Regions from separate parts of the Bradyrhizobium sp. Leo114 genome, predicted to be linked through region 1. Evidence: riboswitches for the same ligand, from Rfam matches in the RefSeq annotation. Region 1 holds a riboswitch; each other region holds the start of a gene.
The links. A riboswitch is a leader RNA that binds a small molecule or an ion and turns the genes downstream of it on or off. The one in region 1 is predicted to bind cobalamin.

Region 1 (4,456 bases):
ACCATGTTGGCGAGCGCCGGGCGCACCTCTTCCCACTTGCGGGTCTTCAAGCCGCAGTCGGGATTGATCCAGAGCTGCGTGTCGGAGAGCCGCTCTCTTGCGAGCTTGAGGAGGTCGGTGATCTCGCCAATGTCAGGCACGCGCGGTGAATGGATATCGTAGACGCCGGGACCGATTTCGTTCGGGTAGCGGTAGTTCCGGAAGGCGTCGAGCAATTCCATTTTCGAGCGCGAGGTCTCGATCGAAATGACATCGGCGTCCATCTCCGCGATGGCGTCGATGATGTCGTTGAACTCGGAGTAGCACATGTGGGTGTGGATCTGGGTCTCGTCCTGCACGCCGGAGGAACAGATGCGGAAACTATCGACCGCCCAATCGAGATAGGTCTTCCATTCCGACCCGCGCAGCGGCAGGCCTTCCCGCAGTGCCGCTTCGTCGATCTGGATCATGCCTGCACCGGCCGCCTGCAGATCGCGCACCTCGTCGCGGATCGCGAGCGCGATCTGTCGGCACACGTCGCTGCGCGGCAGGTCGTCGCGGACGAACGACCAGTTCAGGATGGTCACGGGGCCGGTCAACATCGCCTTCACCGGCTTTGCCGTCAGTGACTGCGCGAATTGCCACCATTCGACCGTCATCGCCTGTGGTCGTGAGACGTCGCCGTAGAGGATCGGCGGCCGGACGCAGCGCGAGCCATAGGACTGCACCCAGCCGAGCTCGGTGAAGGCGAAGCCGGAAAGCTGCTCGCCAAAATACTGCACCATGTCGTTGCGCTCGAACTCGCCATGGACCAGGACGTCGAGCCCGATATTCTCCTGCCAACGGATGGCGCGCGCAGTCTGATGCTGCAGATAGGTCTTGTATGCGGTATCGCTGAGTGCACCATTGGCATGTGCGGCGCGTGCGTTTCTGACATCGGTTGTCTGCGGGAAGGAGCCGATGGTCGTGGTCGGGAAGCGTGGCAGATTGAACCGCTCGCGCTGCACCTCGGCACGCTCGGCGAACCGGCTGGCACGATGGCGCATGCCGCCATCGATGGCGGCGAGACGCTGGGCAACCTTGGCATCGTGAATCCGCGGTGAGGTCTTGCGCGCGGCCGCGGCGGCATCGGACGCTCGGATCGCTTCGGACGCAGGGGCCCGGCCACTTCCAAGCGCCGCGCCCAGCGCGGCAAGCTCTTCGAGCTTCTGCACCGAGAATGAAAGCCAGGTCTTCACCTCGGGATCGAGCTTGGTTTCCAGGGCGAGATCGATGGGTACATGAAGCAGCGAGCAGGATGGCGCGATCTGAATGCGCTCCTTGCCGAGCTTTGCGACGACGGGCCCAAGCTGATCGAGGATCCGGCTCAGATCTGCGCGCCAGACGTTGCGGCCGTCGATCACGCCGAGCGACAGCACCCGTTCTTTCGGAACGTCGATGAGATCGCCGAGCTGCTGGGGCGCGCGCACGAGATCGAGATGCAGGCCGGCGACCGGAAGATCAAACGCGACCGCACGATTGCCGCCGAGCCCGCCGAAATAGGTCGCCAGCATGATCCTGATGTCCGGCACCGCTTTGGCGATTTCGGAATAGGCGCGCCGTAGGGCTTGCTGAGCGGCGGCGTCCAGATCAAGCACGAGACAGGGCTCGTCGATCTGTACCCATTCCGCACCGCGGGCAGCGAGTTCGCGCAATAGTTCGATATAGACCGGCAGGAGCCTGTCGAGCAGCGACAGCGTGGCGAAATGCGGTTCCTTGGACTTGGCCAGTTTCAGGAACGTGACTGGGCCGACCAGCACGGGGCGGGTCTGATAACCCAGCGCCTTCGCCTCCTCATACTCTTCGATCGGCTTGCGTGATGAGAGTGCAAAATACTGGTTCTTGCGAAGCTCCGGCACCATGTAGTGATAGTTGGTGTCGAACCATTTCGTCATTTCGAGCGCCGCCACGCCATGTGCGTGATGGGCATGTCCGCAGGCCTCGTCATGCGCGTCGGCCTTGGCGCCACGCGCCATCGCGAAGTAGGTCGCAAGCGGCACCGCGCCGCCGGTCCAGCCATAGCTTTCTGGGATAGCGCCGACCATTGCGCAGGTGTCGAGCACCTGATCGTAGAACGAGAAATCGTTCGACGGGATCACGGTGATACCGAGTTTCTTTTGCCGCGCCCAATTGGCCGCGCGCAGCCCGACGCCGGTTTCGATCAGCGTCTTTTCGTCTGATGCGCCGGACCAGAAGCGTTCCAGCGCGAATTTCAGTTCACGCCGCGGACCGATCCGCGGCGTGCCGAGGGACGCAACAACAAGTGAAGTGGAAGACATTGGCTTAACCCCATGAGTTGGGGGCAAAGGCCGTAGTGACACGTCTGGATTCCCTGCGCGAGGTGCGCACGGAATCGCAACCGCACCACCGGGACACCCCGCCCGAGGACGTGTATGTTGTCGAGGCAGGTCTCCTGGCTCGCGGGTCGTTGCTGTGGTCCGGCCTTCCCGAAGCTTTGCAGGCTTCAGTGGCAATTGTGGACCGCGGCTCGCCGCTTACAGTTGCGGGGGCAGCTCCGGCTTTACACCGGCTTCCCTCTTAGCTCCGGAAAAGATCTCTCCGAAGAACCACGACGCGTTCACTTACCGGCAAGATCGCGCGAACGTCAACTCGGCTGACATCACGTGCGCGTGGAGCCGGTTGTTCACAGCGCCAACGGCATGGACCGGAATTTTTGCGCTTCGCCCATACGTGCCATTGACAGCATTCTCCAAATCGCACCAGATGTAGCTGTCACGGTCCATCATGACGCAAGGAATGGTGGCTAAGAGGGAAGCTGGTGATCGCGCGTTTCTCGCGAGAATCCAGCGCTGCCCCCGCAACTGTAAGCAGTGAGTTGCTCCCGATTTTAGACGTCACTGATGCGGCATCGCATTGGGAAGACGGGGAGTGACGCCGACCTGCGAGCCAGGAGACCTGCCGTGACAGCAAATAACGTCCACGGGCGGGGTGTCCCGGCGGCCGCTTGCAGGCTCATGCCGGTACGCCGCCGGCATCATCACGCAGCGTCGCCTCTGGCATCCGGCCCCAGCAACATCACGGGGTCTGCAAGATGTCACTCTCTCTCGATCGCGAAACCACCGCGTCACCTCTCATCCACCTGCGCCCCGAATCAATCGCGGCGCCGGAAGCACGGCTGCCGATGCAGGTGATCCGCCGCAATGGCACGGTGTCGCAATTCGATGCCGGGAAGATCTCGGTGGCGATGACCAAGGCCTTCCTTGCGGTCGAGGGGAATACGGCGGCTGCGTCGCGCCGCGTGCACGAAGCGGTCGAGGAATTGACCGCCGAAGTCGTCGGCGCGCTGTCGCGCCGGATGAGCGAAGGCCGCACCTTTCATATCGAGGACATCCAGGACCAGGTTGAACTGGCATTGATGCGCAGCGGCCATCACAAGGTGGCGCGCGCCTATGTGCTCTATCGCGAGGAGCGGGCGCGGCAGCGCGCCGAACAGCAGGCAACTAAATCCGCAACGGCATCGAGCGGGCCAATCGTCCACGTCACGCTCGCGGACGGCAGCAAGGTGCCGCTCGACCATGCGCGGCTGGCGATGATCGTCGGCGAGGCCTGCGCCGGGCTCGACGGTGTCGACGCTGCGCCTGTCGTCGCGGAAATCCAGCGCAATCTCTATGACGGCATCAGCCAGGAGGAACTCGCGCTCGCCAGCGTGATGGCAGCGCGTACGCTGGTCGAGCAGGAGCCGAACTACGCCTATGTCAGCGCGCGCCTCTTGCTCGACAAGCTCCGCACTGAAGTGCTGTCCTTCGTGCAGGGCGCGCCAACGACAGCGTCGCAGGCGGACATGGCGGTGCGCTATGGCGAATATTTTCCGGCCTGTATCAAGACCGGCATCAGGGCCGAATTGCTCGATCCCGAACTCGGCCGCTTCGACCTGAACAAGCTGGCCGCGGCACTGAAGCCGGAGCGCGATCTTGCGTTCCAGTTCTTAGGGCTGCAGACGCTTTATGATCGCTATTTCCTGCATGTCCGCGGCCACCGGATTGAATTGCCGCAAGCGTTCTTCATGCGCGTCGCCATGGGGCTTGCACTGCGCGAGATCGATCGGGAGGCGCGCGCGATCGAGTTCTACAATCTCCTGTCCTCCTTCGACTTCATGGCGTCGACGCCGACGCTCTTCAATTCCGGCACGCTGCGGCCGCAATTGTCGTCCTGCTTCCTCACCACCGTTCCTGACGATCTCGACGGCATCTTCAAGTCGATCAAGGACAATGCGCTGCTCGCCAAGTATTCCGGCGGCCTCGGCAATGACTGGACGCGGGTGCGCGGGCTGGGCGCCCATATCAAGGGCACCAATGGCGAGAGCCAGGGCGTCGTGCCGTTCCTTAAAGTCGCCGACGACACCGCGATTGCCGTCAACCAGGGCGGAAAACGCAAGGGCGCGGTCTGTGCCTATATCGAGACCTGGCATATCGACGTC
Region 2 (4,456 bases), on a different contig from region 1:
GCGCAGCAGCGTGGTTTTGCCGGCGCCGTTCGGACCGACCAGCGCGACGAGATGACCGGAGGCGAGTTGCAGCGACACATCGTTGAGCACGCGGCGGCCGGCGAGCACGACGTTGAGGTGTTCTACAACAAGCGCCGTCATGCGACGCCTCCGCCGAGCGCGCGACGCTCGCGCATGATGAGATAGAGGAAGAACGGCACGCCGATGATCGAGGTCAACACGCCCACCTTGATGTCCGACGTCGACGGGATGATGCGCACCGCGATGTCGGCCGCGAGCAACAGCGCCGAGCCGGCAAGCGCGCTCGGCACCAACAGCCGCGCCGGATCGTGGCCGATGACGGGCCGCATCAGATGCGGCGCGACCAGGCCGATGAAGCCGATGGTGCCGGTGACCGCCACCGCGCCACCGACGCCGAGCGCAACGCCTGCGATCACGAACAGGCGCAGGCGGCCGACATCGACGCCGAGGCTTTGCGCGGTCTCTTCGCCGAGCGTGAGCGCGCGGAAGGCGCTGGCTTGCGACAGCAGGATGGCCGCGCCGGCGACGATGAACGGCAGCGCCAGCGCGACATGCTGGAAGCTGCGGTCCTCCAGCGAGCCGAGCAGCCAGAACGCGATCTCGAGCGCCAGGAACGGATTGCTCGCGAGGTTCATCACCAGCGCCGTCGCAGCGCCCGCAAGGCTCGAGATCGCAAGCCCGGCGAGGATCAGGATCAAGAGGCCCGCATTGCGGCCTGCGATCGCGAGCAGCACGAAGACCGAGCCGAATGCGGCGATGATGGCGGCGACCGGCAGCGCATAGGAGCGGACGTCAGCCAACCCCAGCGCGATCACCAGCACCGCACCGAACGCCGCCGATTGCGGCGCGCCGAACAGCGAGGGCGAGGCTAAGGGATTGCGCAACAGGCCTTGCAGCGCCGCGCCTGACAGACCGAGGATGGCGCCGATCGCAAACGCCAGGATGGTGCGCGGCAGGCGAATCTCGCGCACGATCACCTGCGTGACATCGCTGCCGCCACCGAACAGCGCCTCGATCACCGTCAGCGGCGACAGCCGCACCGGGCCGGTGCCGAGCGAGATCAGCATCAGCAAGGCAACCAACGCAATCATTGCAACGGTCGCCCCCAACCGCCGCCGCGCGGCCAGACCCGCCGCTATCGTGAAATCCTGTGCACTCATCGCGCCCTGCTTCTTGCAGCGAATTCGGTGGCAGACAAGCGACACCGGAACAAAAAAACGTATGGGAGCCAGGGAGCCGCAGTTTCGCCGGGATTGACTCACGTGCCGCCGAAATCCTAGATGGCCCCGACGGTTCCTATCGGGATCAAAAGGGAATGCGGTACCGGGAAACTTCCCGTAAAGCCGCGGCTGCCCCCGCAACTGTATGCGGTGAATCCTTCGTCATATGCCACTGGGAGTCTCGGTCCTGGGAAGGCGACGAAGGGTAACGACCCGCGAGCCAGGAGACCTGCCGTCATACGTGGTCACACGCGACGATGTCGGTCGGGGAGTACAGGCATTTGCTTCACCTGAAGCGCGAAACGCGATGGTGAGCCTTGGTTCGCTGTGACGTGCCACTGACGTCATACCGAGGTCTCGCCGATGTTCTCTGCTACCACAGCCACCAAGCAACGCCGCGCGCTGCTGCTCGCGTCGAGCATGCTGGCGCCCGCTTTGTATGTTTCCGCCGCGCAGGCGCAGGAAGCGCCCTCCGAGCAATTGCCGCCGGTCGAGGTCAGGGCGCCCGGCGACCACAACCGCACCCGTGCCAAGCCCGCTTCCGACGGCACTCCAGGTCCCCGGCGTCCCGCGCCGGGCCAGGTGCCGACCAACGCGCAGCCGGCCGGCGGCGCGGGCGCTGGCGGCGCCGCCGCTGGCGGAGCTTCATCCGGTGGCGGTGGCGGCGGCCCGCAATTTGCCGGCATTGTCGGGACGTCCTCGACCGTGATCACCGCCGACGACATCGCGCATTCGCCGACCCAGGTTCTGGCCGAGATCATCGCGCAGGCCCCCGGCGTGCAGCTTCAATCGCTCTATGGCGGCGTGAACGGCGCCAAGACCTCGGTCGACCTGCGCGGCTTCGGCGCGTTCGCCACCGCCAACACGCTGTTCCTGCTCAACGGGCGACGGCTCAACGACATCGACATGGCGCAGGTGGATCTGTCGACCATCCCACTCGATTCGATCGAGCGCGTCGAGATCACCCGCGGCAACAGCGGCGCCGTGCTCTACGGCGACAATGCGATAGGCGGCGTGATCAACATCGTCACCAAGACCGGTGTCGGCGGCCCGCCGGTCTCGATCCGCGGCGAAGCCGGCTATGGCTCCTTCAACCAGCGCATGGCCGCGATCTCGATCGCGATGAATTCGGGACCATGGTCGGCGTCGTTCTACGGCAACGGCATCAAGTCCGACGGCTACCGCGTGAACAATGCGCTCGACCAGCGCAACGGCGTCGGCAATCTCAACTACACGACGCCGGACCTGAAAGCCTTCCTGACGGTGACCGGCGACGACCAGAAGCTGGGCTTTCCCGGCGGCAGGCTGGTCGATCCTTCGATCGGCGTCAATCAGCTCGTCACCGATCGCAAGGGCGCCGCCACGCCGTTCGACTATGGCAACCAGCAGGGCGCGAGCGCGACGACGGGCTTCACCAAGACGCTCCTGAACGGTGTCGACCTGATCGTCGATGGCGGCTACCGCCAGAAGGACACGCAAGGCGCGTTCTTCGGCACCTCGCCATTCATCAGCGCGGCATCCACCTACAATGACGCCGCGTTGCAGACCTGGTCGATCACGCCGCGGCTGAGCATCAGCAATTCGATCTTCGGGATTCCCTCGTCGATCCTGACCGGCATCGACTATTACGATGCAACGTTCCACCAGCAGCGCGGCGCGTTCCGGGGCGTGCCACCGATCCATACCTACGACCTGTCGCAGCAGTCGCTCGCCGGCTATTGGCAGCACACGGTTGGCCTCTTGCCCACCACCGATTTCTCCTATGGCGCGCGGGTGCAGAACACCTGGCTCAGCGCGCGCGACCGCTACGATCCGAACGCGCCGTTCGCCTTCGACGCGCAGGCGACGCCGCTCGACCAGAGCGAGACCAATTACGCGCTGCATGTCGGCGTCGAGCATCGCTTCACCGAAATGTTCTCGGTGTTCGCCCGCGCCGCGCACGCGTTTCGCACGCCCGATGTCGACGAGCGCACGTCCACCGGACCCGCGTTCGATGCGGACTTCAACCCGTTGCCGCAGAATTTCCAGTTGAAGACGCAGACCTCGCACGACGTCGAAGCCGGCTTCCGCGTCAAGACGGGCCGCTTCCAGGTGCAAACCAGCATCTACAACATGGACCTCGAGAACGAGATCCATTTCAATCCGGTGCTGTTCTACAACATCAACCTCGATCCGACCCGGCGTTATGGCTCCGAGACGCAGGCCTCGCTGCGCGTCAGCGATACCGTGTCGCTGCGCGGCGGCATGGCTTACACGCGCGCGGTGTTCCGCGAGGGACAGTTCGCCGGCAACGACGTGCCGCTGGTGTCGCGCTACACCGGCAATCTCGGCGTGACCTGGAATGTCTGGGACAACTATCTCGTGTTCGATGCCACGCTGCGCGCCTGGAGCTCGCGCGTCATGGACAATGATCAGGCCAATACGCAAACGCGCATTCCGGGCGATGCGACGATCGACCTCAAGCTCAGCGGCGCCTATGAGCATTTCTTCTGGTCGGTCAGCGTCAACAACGTCCTGAATGCGCTCTATTACGACTACGCCATTGCCTCGAACTTCACGCCCGGCCGCTTCAGCGCCTATCCGCTGCCGGGTCGGACTTTCCTGGTGAAGGCCGGCGCCACGTTCTGAAGCGATCGGCCGGTCCGCGAGCCACGCGCGGACCGGCTTGTTCCGCCCGAATCAGCCATTATGTCGTGATGGCGGGAGATCGACATGGGCGGGATCGGGAAGAGAAGCCAACCTCCGAAGCAGGAAGGCGGCAAGCCAAGGCCGCCGCCTCCACCTGCGCGTCACGAGGAGGACGACGACTACGAAGACGGCGACATCGCCACACCGAAGCGCGATCGCTACGGCCCCGACGACGAACCGTTGTGAGACGCGAGATTTGCAGGTTGATGCAGTCCCGCGAAATCGTCGCGCTCGATCTTGCGGATGCTCTTCACATCGAGCAGATGCGCGCCGAAGCCGCCGCGGGCGACCGTCTTTGCCAGTTTCGGCGAGACCAGAGTGAGGCCGACCGTCATCGTCAGCGGCACGGCGCTGAGCCAGTCGAGCCGCACCGGCGTCAGCTCCTCGGTGCTGGCGTTGTAGGGCCCCGAGGTCTTCAAGAGATCGCCGCACTCGACCAGAATGTCGCGCCTGGTGCCGCCGCGGGAGGCGTGGCCGAGCAGCGCCTGCATCGCCAAATGCGTCCGCACGCCGGCGCGACTCTCAGG
Region 3 (4,456 bases), on a different contig from region 1:
ATCGCCACGGACAAGCACCCGCAATCTGTGCGTTAGGAACTTTGTTCAATCTCAAGATCCTTCTAATATTTGCACTGCCGCAGGCAGGACAGAAGTACCAAGACTCACTTGCGATTACCCTCCGACCCGGACTGGGATTGCTACCGCACATCGTTCGATGACATTGAAAACCGTCACAAGCATCATAACCGATGAATGCAACTTCAGGGGCGGGATAACCTGAACAATACACTTTCGTTCCAGTCCAGCATTTGTCACCGTCCCCTTTTGAATCACTCCTCACGTATGTCATTCCCAGATCGGTGCAGTCTGCTGGCGACCCAAAGCGAAATGGGGCTGTCCCGATCCAGATTCCCTGGCTCCGCAAATGCATCCCTGGTTAGCAAGATAGCGCTTACTGCGAAGACTATCCTGAATAGGATCATAGAAGAGCCTCCCTATCTGTGACAGATGTGGAGGGGGATATCTGACCCACCGCAGAAGATATTTGAGCAACCAGAGACGCCTGTAAAGAAAGATCCGTATGTCGCACGACTCACCAGTGGTCAATCGCGCTCATTGCTTTCCTTTTGCTTCATGATTTCGCGGAGAGACTTCGGCCGCGGAGGTGACCTGTAGCGGCCCTCCCACGAGGCCGCGATCACGCCCTCGAAGGGAGCTTCCCCCGAGTGCAACTCGGCATTCCGCTATCGGTTGTGACTAGTTTAGCGTTCGCCGCGCCAGGCCCTGCCACCGAAATGCCCATGCCGATCCTCGACGAGACAACGCAGCCTGATCCGGCAGGGATGGAGGAGGTGCTAAATCGAAATGACCATCATACGCTGGATGCGAAGGACCATCACGGGTCGATGTCGCATTTGGGTCAAACTGAAGAAGAACGTGCGGTGATGGCCGAACAATTCGCAGGCGCATATTTGCTGAAGTAGAAATCCCGGCTTGGTCGGGGTGGGGTACCTGGCATTGCCGGCTACAAGGCGATCAACGCACTGGACTCTATGATCGGCCATCATACGCCGCGACACGAAGCTCTTGGTTGGGCTGCGGCGCGCGCATCGATGATGTGGCAAACTTCATTCCAGCTCGCCTGACCGCTGTTCTCTTCGTGCTGCGCGCCCCGGTCTTCGCAGGGTGGTCATGCATGATGCGCGATGCGAACCGGCGCCGCTCGATTAATGCCGGCTGGCTCGAAGCCGCCATAGCTGGAGCGCTCGGCGAGCGGCTCAGCGGTCCGCGAGCGTATCACGAGACCATCGCGGCGGGAACTCGAGGCGCTCGCGAGGGCTGAGCTCGCGATCGTGGTCAACCCGAACGATCCCGACGGAAAGCATCATGATCAGAGTGAACTTCTTTCGATCCTGCCGCGTGTCGGCCGTCTAGTGATCGACGAAAGCTTTACCGAGCTAGCCCTGGCTTATCACCTGCGCCCGATCAGTCCCTCTTCGCCGTCCTTGGTCGCCCTGATCTTTCGCGGACCATCTCCTTTTTCGCCATTTTGATGGCGTGGCGGGCGTCGGTGGAGCCCTCGGGCGCGACGATGTCCCCGTCCTCGGCGGCATCTGGTTCGGACATCATCCGGCGTGGTCCCTTTGGCTTGACAAGTTGCGGCCCAGAGCAAATGGTCGGCCCGCGTTGGTGCCTGTTCTGCGACAGGCGAAGAGGGAATGCGATAGGGCTCGAGCCAAACGGCTTGGCCTGAAAAGCAGCCGCCCCCGCGACCGTGACCGGAGAGATGCCCGAAGCCACTGATCCCCTGGGGATCGGGAAGGCGGGGATCGAAGGGAAAGACCCTGCTCCGCAAGCCGGGAGACCTGCCAGCGCAACGTTGAGACCGGCGGACGGGGTGTTCCGCGACGGGGAAAGCGAAGCCTCCTCAAGGACGGTTCGTGCACCTCATCGCTTCCCGCCGTCAATTCAGGAAGGGGCGATGATCGTCACTCTTCACGTTTGCATCACATGCCGCCCGGGCCAGACGCTCGGGGAAGGCGAGATTACGCCCGGTGCGCGCCTGCATGCCGCTATTCTCGACGCGGGCGTGCCTGACGGCGTCGTCGTTCCCGTCGAATGCCTGTCCGCCTGTAACCAGGGCTGCTCGGTCGCGCTCAGCGCGCCGGGACGGTGGTCCTATGTCTACGGTCGCTTGTCCGATGGCAACGCGCACGACGTGATTGCCGGCGCGTCAGCTTACGCGGCGGCACCCGATGGCATCGTGCCATGGCGCAGCCGGCCGGAGATCTTCCGCAAACAATCGCTCGCTCGCATTCCACCTATCGCCGCCCTGCCAGAAGCCGCGGAATGAACACGCTCGCAAAAGTCCCTGTCACGGTCGTCACTGGCTTGGCATCACTCTGGAAGACGCGCCGAAATTCGATCGCGGCTGCGCCGCGCGAGGCGTCATGAGTACGGTCGCTATCAAGGGCTGGTGCCCTGGCGCGTTGCGGCCGATGCAGTCAGGCGACGGGCTCGTGGTCCGCGTGCGCCCCTATGGCGGAAGGCTCGATGCGGCACAGGCGGCAGGGCTGGCTGATCTGGCAGAGTGTTACGGCAACGGCTTGATCGACTTGACCAGCCGGGCCAACTTCCAGATCAGAGGCGTGAGTGATCAGGGACACTTGTCTCTGCTCGACGGTCTCGCCCAATTGAAGCTGCTTGACCATGATCCGGAGGCCGAGTCGCATCGCAACATCCTGGTGACACCGTTCTGGGGCATAGGCGATGACACGCGTTCGCTCGCAGCCGAACTGGAGCAGGCCCTTGCCGGCAGTGGGCTAGCTCTTCCGACCAAATTTGGCTTCGCTGTCGATGACGGCAAGGAACGGGTGCTTGCTGGCGCATCCGCGGACATTCGGATCGAGCGTGGCCGCGCGGGCGGCCTTTTGGTGCGCGCCGATGGCGCTGAGTTTGGTCGCTCCGTTACGCGCGGCGACGCTGTGAGCGTTGCAGTCGCGCTTGCCGAATGGTTCATTACCTCAGGCGGCACCAGCGGCAGGCGAGGGCGCATGGCCGCCCACATCATGGCCGGCGCGAGATTGCCGGATGCACTGCTCGGTAGGACCGAGCCCGCACCGACGATCGCTGTGCCTCGTCCCGGTCTTTGTCCGCTGGGTGCGATGGTCGGCGTCGCATTCGGGCAACTGCCCCATTCGGCGCTTCGGCTTATTGCCGCAGATGCGCAAGGGTTGCGTATGACACCGTGGCGGATGATTCTTGCTGAGGGAGCACGCACGATGCCGCGCGGTGCGGACCTCATCACCGAGGCCGATGACCCAGCGCTTCGCGTCATCGCTTGCAGCGGCGCGCCGCGCTGCCGCGAGGCTCTTGCCGATACCCGCACGCTGGCTGCCGCGCTTGCGCCGCACATCGCCGCGGACGCGCGCCTCCACGTTTCGGGCTGCGCCAAGGGCTGCGCGCATTCCGGGGCGACCGCGATCACGCTGGTTGCGACCAGCGCCGGATTCGATCTCATCCGCGACGGCTCGCCGCGCGCCGCGCCAGTTATGCGTGGCTTGAGCCACGGCGTCATCATCGAAAATCCCTCCATGCTGGCGGGAGGACGCTGATGCCGCACATTTATGAAACCGACGGTGCAGCGATCTATCGACAGTCCTTTGCCACCATCCGCGCCGAGGCGGACTTGACGCGCTTCACGCCCGATGAAGAACAGGTGGTCGTGCGCATGATCCATGCCGCCGGCATGGTAGGGCTCGAGGCCCATATCCGTTTCACGCCCGGCATGGTGGCGGCGGCGCGGGATGCGCTGCAGGCCGGCGCGCCCGTACTTTGCGACACGCGTATGGTGTCCGAGGGGATTACACGCGCGCGGTTGCCGGCGGTCAATGCCATCGTCTGCACGCTCGGCGACCCCGCCGTTCACGTACTGGCACAATCCATGCGCGATACCCGTTCGGCCGCGGCACTGGAACTGTGGCGACCGCACCTCGATGGCGCCCTTGTCGCGATCGGCAACGCGCCCACCGCGCTGTTTCACCTCCTCAACATGCTGGAGGATCGCGATTGCCCGAGGCCGGCTGCAATCATTGGCTGTCCGGTCGGCTTCGTCGGCGCGGCTGAATCCAAGGCCGCGCTGATGGCCGATCCGCCGGCGCCCGCCCTGACAATTGAAGGACGCCTCGGCGGCTCGGCGATCACCGTCGCCGCCGTGAACGCGCTCGCGAGCCGGAGCGAATAGCGATGGGGCGCATCATTTGCTGCGGCCTCGGGCCAGGCAATCCGGACTTGATGAGCGTGCGCGCGGACCGCGAGGTGCGCGCAGCCAGGCACGTCGCCTATTTCCGCAAGAAAGGGCGTCCCGGTCAGGCCCGCCGCATTGTCGAAGGCATGCTGGCCGCCAATGTCTCCGAATATCCGATGGAATATCCGGTCACCACCGAGCTCTCCTTCGACAGTCCGGATTACCTTCGCGTGCTCGCCGGCTTCTATGAAGAATGGGCGGAGCGTC
Region 4 (4,456 bases), on a different contig from region 1:
CTCGGCCGCCGCAGGCCTTACGACGATACTGTCGAAATCGTCGTGATCGTGCTCCTCTTCCTCTCCGTGATGCCCGGCCCGCGCAGCGAGGTCGTTCTCGGCATCGGCCTTCATCCCGATGAGGACGTCGGGCGCAAGCGCTCCATGGGAGCGTACGACACGGACACCTTGCCTCAATTGTGCAGCAAGCCGGTTTTCGATGCCGCTGAGCACATCCGGCGACACCAGATCGCTCTTGGAAAGGACCACGAGGTCGGCACAGGCGAGCTGATCCTCGAACACTTCCTCGATCGGGTCGTCGTGATCGATTTCCTCGTCCGCGGCGCGCTGGGCCGCGACCGCATGTTCGTCGAGCACGACGCGTCCCTCTGATAGCGCCAACGCGTCGACGACCGTCACCACGCCATCGACGGTTGCGCGCGTGCGGATCGCAGGCCACGCGAACGCTTTCAAGAGTGGCTGCGGCAGCGCGAGGCCTGAGGTCTCGATCACGATCGCGTCCAGCGGCTCGTCGCGCGTGAGCAGCTTGTCCATGGTCGGAATGAAATCGTCGGCGACCGTGCAGCAGATGCAGCCATTGGTCAGCTCGACGATGTCGCCGGGCGCACAGGCCTTGGCCGCGCATTCCTCGACAAGACCGCCGTCGAAACCGGCATCTCCGAACTCGTTGACGATGACGGCGATGCGGCGGCCGTCGGCTTGCGTCAGAAGCGAGCGCAACAGTGTCGTCTTGCCGGCACCGAGAAAACCAGTGAGCACGGTGACTGGAACACGGGACATATTTCAGGACTCCTTAAGAGGAACGTTTGAGCCACAGCGGAAGGCCGGCCGCGACGAACATGACGTTGGGAACGCTTGAGGCGACCATCTGATTGAGACGGCCCTGCGCATCGCGGAAATCGCGGCCGAGCCTGGTTTCGGGCACGATGCCGAGACCAACCTCGTTCGACACCAGGACAACGGGGTTTGCGGCGACGCCCAGAAATTCCGCGAGCCGATTCGCCTCGACATCAAGGTCACGCCCGGCGAGCATCAAGTTGGAGAGCCAGAGTGTCAGGCAATCGACCAGGACCGCGCAGCCGGGTCGCGATACCTGCGTCAGGACATCGATGAGCGCCAACGGCTCCTCCACGGTCGTCCAATCCGAACCGCGCCTGCTGCGATGATGCGCGATCCTGTCCTGCATCTCCTCATCGCCTGCGGTAGCTGTTGCCAGATACACGCGAGCAAGGCCGCTTTCGGCAATCATTCGCTCGGCAAAAGCCGATTTGCCTGAGCGTGCGCCGCCCAGTACCAGCGTGGTCGAGAGATCAGTCATTTCGGAGCGCTGCCATCTTCGGGCGACCAGCGAACGGGCGGCAGCCGCGCCACCATCCCCTTGCGCAGGATCTCGGCGCGCTCGCGCCACGGCACCAGGCCGTAGGTCGATTTGCGATAGGAATCGACGAAAGACGCGACGGCACCAGCGCCCTCGGGCTCGAGATCGCCGAAGAGGAAGGTGTAACCATCCGAGCTCGAAACCGCGACCGTGGTCGGCCGCTTGCACACGCTCAAGCACTGCACGCGCCGGACCTGAACGGCCGCGTCGCGTTTGCCTGTAGCGACCCGGATCGCGTCGAACATGGCGGGCCCGGCCAACACGCCCTCGGACGTCTTGCAGGTGACGCATACGCTCACGACGACGGGACCGCCGGGCGCAGTCGGCGGCAAATATTCGCCCGGGCGAGAATCAGTATCTTGCTGATCGACGTCGTTGCGATCCATCACGATGCTCAAGTCAGGGCCACGACGGCCGCGAGCTTTGTTGGATCGCGTTCGACGGGGGAAGACCATCGAACTCATTCCGTCCGGTGCACCCCGCCCGACGAACCTCCAAAGCACAATGCGCGATGGCAGGTCTCCTGGCTCGCGGGTCGTCGCCTTTCGCCGCCTTCCCGGTCATCCCAGTGGCCTCGGCTTTGGCTCGCCGCTTACAGTTGCGGGGGCAGCGCCGGCATTGCACCGACTTCCCTTTTTCACCTTCCCGAAGGAAGGACCATCGCCGCCACGCTAGCTGTCCCCGCGACGGCGGTCAACCGCAGTTGACCCGCCCGTTTGCTTCGGTCACTTAAGGCGCGCACGAGGAGCCCATGACCTTCCAAATCCCATCCGATTGGCAAATTCCCGCAATCGCTCCGCTCGATCGGACGCTTGCCGCAACGATGCGCGCGCGAATCGACGGCAAAGCCAAGCCGCCGGGCTCACTGGGACGAATCGAAGACCTGGCGGTGCAACTCGGCATGATCGCGCATCCATCCGCCGCAGCGCTGCAAAAGGCCGTTCTGCTCGTTTTCGCCGGTGATCACGGATTGACGGAAGAAGGCGTTTCGCAATATCCGTCCGCCGTCACGGCCGCGATGGTGAGGACTTATCTCGCAGGCCGAGCGAGCGCCAACGCCTTTGCGGCCGCGTCAGATGTCGGGATCCGCGTCGTGGATGCCGGCGTCGCCAGCGAGCTGCCTTCCCATCCCGATCTCCTCAGCATCAAGATTCGGACCGGCACCGCGAATTCTGCGCGTGAGGCAGCGATGTCGGCCCAGGACGCGCACAAGGCGCTCGCGGCCGGCTTTGCCATAGCTTCCAGCGAAATCGATGATGGCGCCGACATCATTGCGCTCGGCGAGATGGGAATAGGCAACACCGCATCTTCCGCGCTCCTGGTGCATCGGCTGGCGCCCGCTCCCCTCGATGACTGCATCGGCGTCGGCGCAGGCCAGGACGAGCCAGGCATGGCCCGCAAGCGCGCCGCCATCCACAAGGCAGCCAATCGCAGCGATGCGACCGCGCCGTTCGAGGTACTCCGGGAATTCGGCGGCCTCGAGATCGCGATGATGGCGGGCGCCGCGCTTGGTGCAGCGGCACATCGCCGTCCGGTCGTCATCGACGGCTTCATTTCGTCTGCCGCCGCCCTCGTCGCCGTCAGGCTGGCGCCGGCGACGCGCGACTATTGCGTTTTCGCGCACCGGTCGGCCGAGAAAGGTCACGACATCGTATTGGCGGCACTTCGGGCACAGCCGTTGCTCGCTCTCGACATGAGACTTGGCGAGGGCACCGGCGCACTACTGGCGGTCCCGCTGGTGCGGGCCGCGTCCCGCCTGCTGACCGACGTCGCCGACCTCAGCGATGTGCTGGAAGGAAGGATCTAGATGAGCCTGGATCGTCTTCGCGACGCGGTCCGATTCCTCACCATCATTCCTGTCGGCGCTTCGAACGATGCGCCTGATTCCGAGTGGCTGGTCCGCTCGGCGCAGTTTTTCCCGCTGGTCGGTGCGATCGTCGGTTTCGTTTCGGCGGCGGCTTTTCTGCTGAGCTCGCTCGTATTAGGACCAGTGATCGCGGCGCTCATGGCAGTGTTGGCAAGCGTCCTTCTCACCAGTGGGTTCCACGAGGATGGCCTGGCTGACACCGCTGATGGCTTGGGCGGCGGCTGGACGGTCGAACAGCGTCTCACCATCATGAAGGATAGCCGGATCGGAACCTATGGCACGCTCGCGCTGATCTTCGCGGTCGCATTGCGGGTCGCTGCGCTTGCTGAGATGCCGGCATGGATTGGTGCGGCGGCGCTGATTGCAAGTGGAGCCGGCGGTCGCGCCGTGGGCTTGCCGATCATCGGCTGGATGAAATATGCGGGTAACACCTCCGCGATGAAGGTGGCCTATGCGCCCTCTCCGCTCCGGGCAGGCGAAATCGGTTTCGCGACGATCGTCGCGCTGCTCGCGCTGGCACCGCTCGCCGCGACCTCCGGCACGCATGCCCCGATCGCGCTTATTGGCGGCATCGCTTGCGGCATCGCACTGGCAGTTGCGGTCACGCTGTGGTCGCGACGATCGATCGGCGGCTATACCGGCGACGTACTCGGGGCCATCGAGCAGGTGTTCGAGGTTGGCTTCCTGCTCGGCGTTGCTGCCGTCATCCGGTCGGCCATGTGATCTGCGCCTATGTTCGAGTGAATCGTCGATGTCTGACGAAGGCGAACCGATCTGGCGCAGCGACATCGATTCATTGGCATTCCGTCCCTCCGGACACATGGGCATATGCGTCATGCACCGGCGCGCATTCCGGACGCTGCTGGGCTGCATGCCTTCGTCACAGCAGTGCATCGATTTCTACCTGATACACCGGGATTCGTTCGAAGCGGCGGCCCGCGCCAAACTGGCCGCGAGAAGCATCCGGGAAACGGACAACTTTCATCTCACCAGCCGCGACGTCCGTCGCCGGCTAAAAAATTCGGTCGCATCTGATGATGCCGTGGGCTAGAATGACTTGCCGAACGAGGATCATCATGCAGCAGACGCAATCAGCCAATTTTACCACCGTTGCCACCGGAACGAATGTCATCGTTCAGGCCGTTCTGGCGATGGCTCTTGGTTTGTTCGTCGTCGGCATGGTCGGCTTTTCGCACATCAGCGCCGTCCAT

Region 2: linked by a shared signal. The riboswitch ahead of ACZIRK_RS24450 (TonB-dependent receptor) and the one ahead of metE (5-methyltetrahydropteroyltriglutamate--homocysteine S-methyltransferase) in region 1 are both predicted to bind cobalamin.
Region 3: linked by a shared signal. The riboswitch ahead of ACZIRK_RS42780 (DUF1636 family protein) and the one ahead of metE (5-methyltetrahydropteroyltriglutamate--homocysteine S-methyltransferase) in region 1 are both predicted to bind cobalamin.
Region 4: linked by a shared signal. The riboswitch ahead of ACZIRK_RS23295 (DUF1636 domain-containing protein) and the one ahead of metE (5-methyltetrahydropteroyltriglutamate--homocysteine S-methyltransferase) in region 1 are both predicted to bind cobalamin.

The regions. Positions count from the first base shown of each region.
Region 1 is NZ_JBUYEN020000005.1:248,883-253,338, forward strand. Features, by position in the region: gene metE (5-methyltetrahydropteroyltriglutamate--homocysteine S-methyltransferase) at 1-2,297, opposite strand, end outside; cobalamin riboswitch at 2,405-2,605, opposite strand; cobalamin riboswitch at 2,738-2,956, shown strand; gene ACZIRK_RS08755 (ribonucleoside-diphosphate reductase subunit alpha) at 3,071-4,456, shown strand, end outside.
Region 2 is NZ_JBUYEN020000020.1:155,506-159,961, reverse strand. Features, by position in the region: gene ACZIRK_RS24460 (ABC transporter ATP-binding protein) at 1-141, opposite strand, end outside; gene ACZIRK_RS24455 (FecCD family ABC transporter permease) at 138-1,112, opposite strand; cobalamin riboswitch at 1,295-1,492, shown strand; gene ACZIRK_RS24450 (TonB-dependent receptor) at 1,605-3,869, shown strand; gene ACZIRK_RS24445 (hypothetical protein) at 3,954-4,115, shown strand; gene ACZIRK_RS24440 (ATP-grasp domain-containing protein) at 4,088-4,456, opposite strand, start outside.
Region 3 is NZ_JBUYEN020000087.1:11,914-16,369, reverse strand. Features, by position in the region: gene ACZIRK_RS42795 (hypothetical protein) at 744-926, shown strand; partial or broken gene ACZIRK_RS42790 (CobD/CbiB family cobalamin biosynthesis protein) at 948-1,243, shown strand; gene ACZIRK_RS42785 (hypothetical protein) at 1,296-1,496, shown strand; cobalamin riboswitch at 1,614-1,830, shown strand; gene ACZIRK_RS42780 (DUF1636 family protein) at 1,925-2,296, shown strand; gene cobG (precorrin-3B synthase) at 2,394-3,557, shown strand; gene ACZIRK_RS42770 (precorrin-8X methylmutase) at 3,557-4,186, shown strand; gene ACZIRK_RS42765 (precorrin-2 C(20)-methyltransferase) at 4,189-4,456, shown strand, end outside.
Region 4 is NZ_JBUYEN020000019.1:74,629-79,084, forward strand. Features, by position in the region: gene cobW (cobalamin biosynthesis protein CobW) at 1-780, opposite strand, end outside; gene cobU (bifunctional adenosylcobinamide kinase/adenosylcobinamide-phosphate guanylyltransferase) at 794-1,318, opposite strand; gene ACZIRK_RS23295 (DUF1636 domain-containing protein) at 1,315-1,764, opposite strand; cobalamin riboswitch at 1,875-2,055, opposite strand; gene cobT (nicotinate-nucleotide--dimethylbenzimidazole phosphoribosyltransferase) at 2,130-3,185, shown strand; gene cobS (adenosylcobinamide-GDP ribazoletransferase) at 3,186-3,968, shown strand; gene ACZIRK_RS23310 (hypothetical protein) at 3,997-4,296, shown strand; gene ACZIRK_RS23315 (CbtB domain-containing protein) at 4,322-4,456, shown strand, end outside.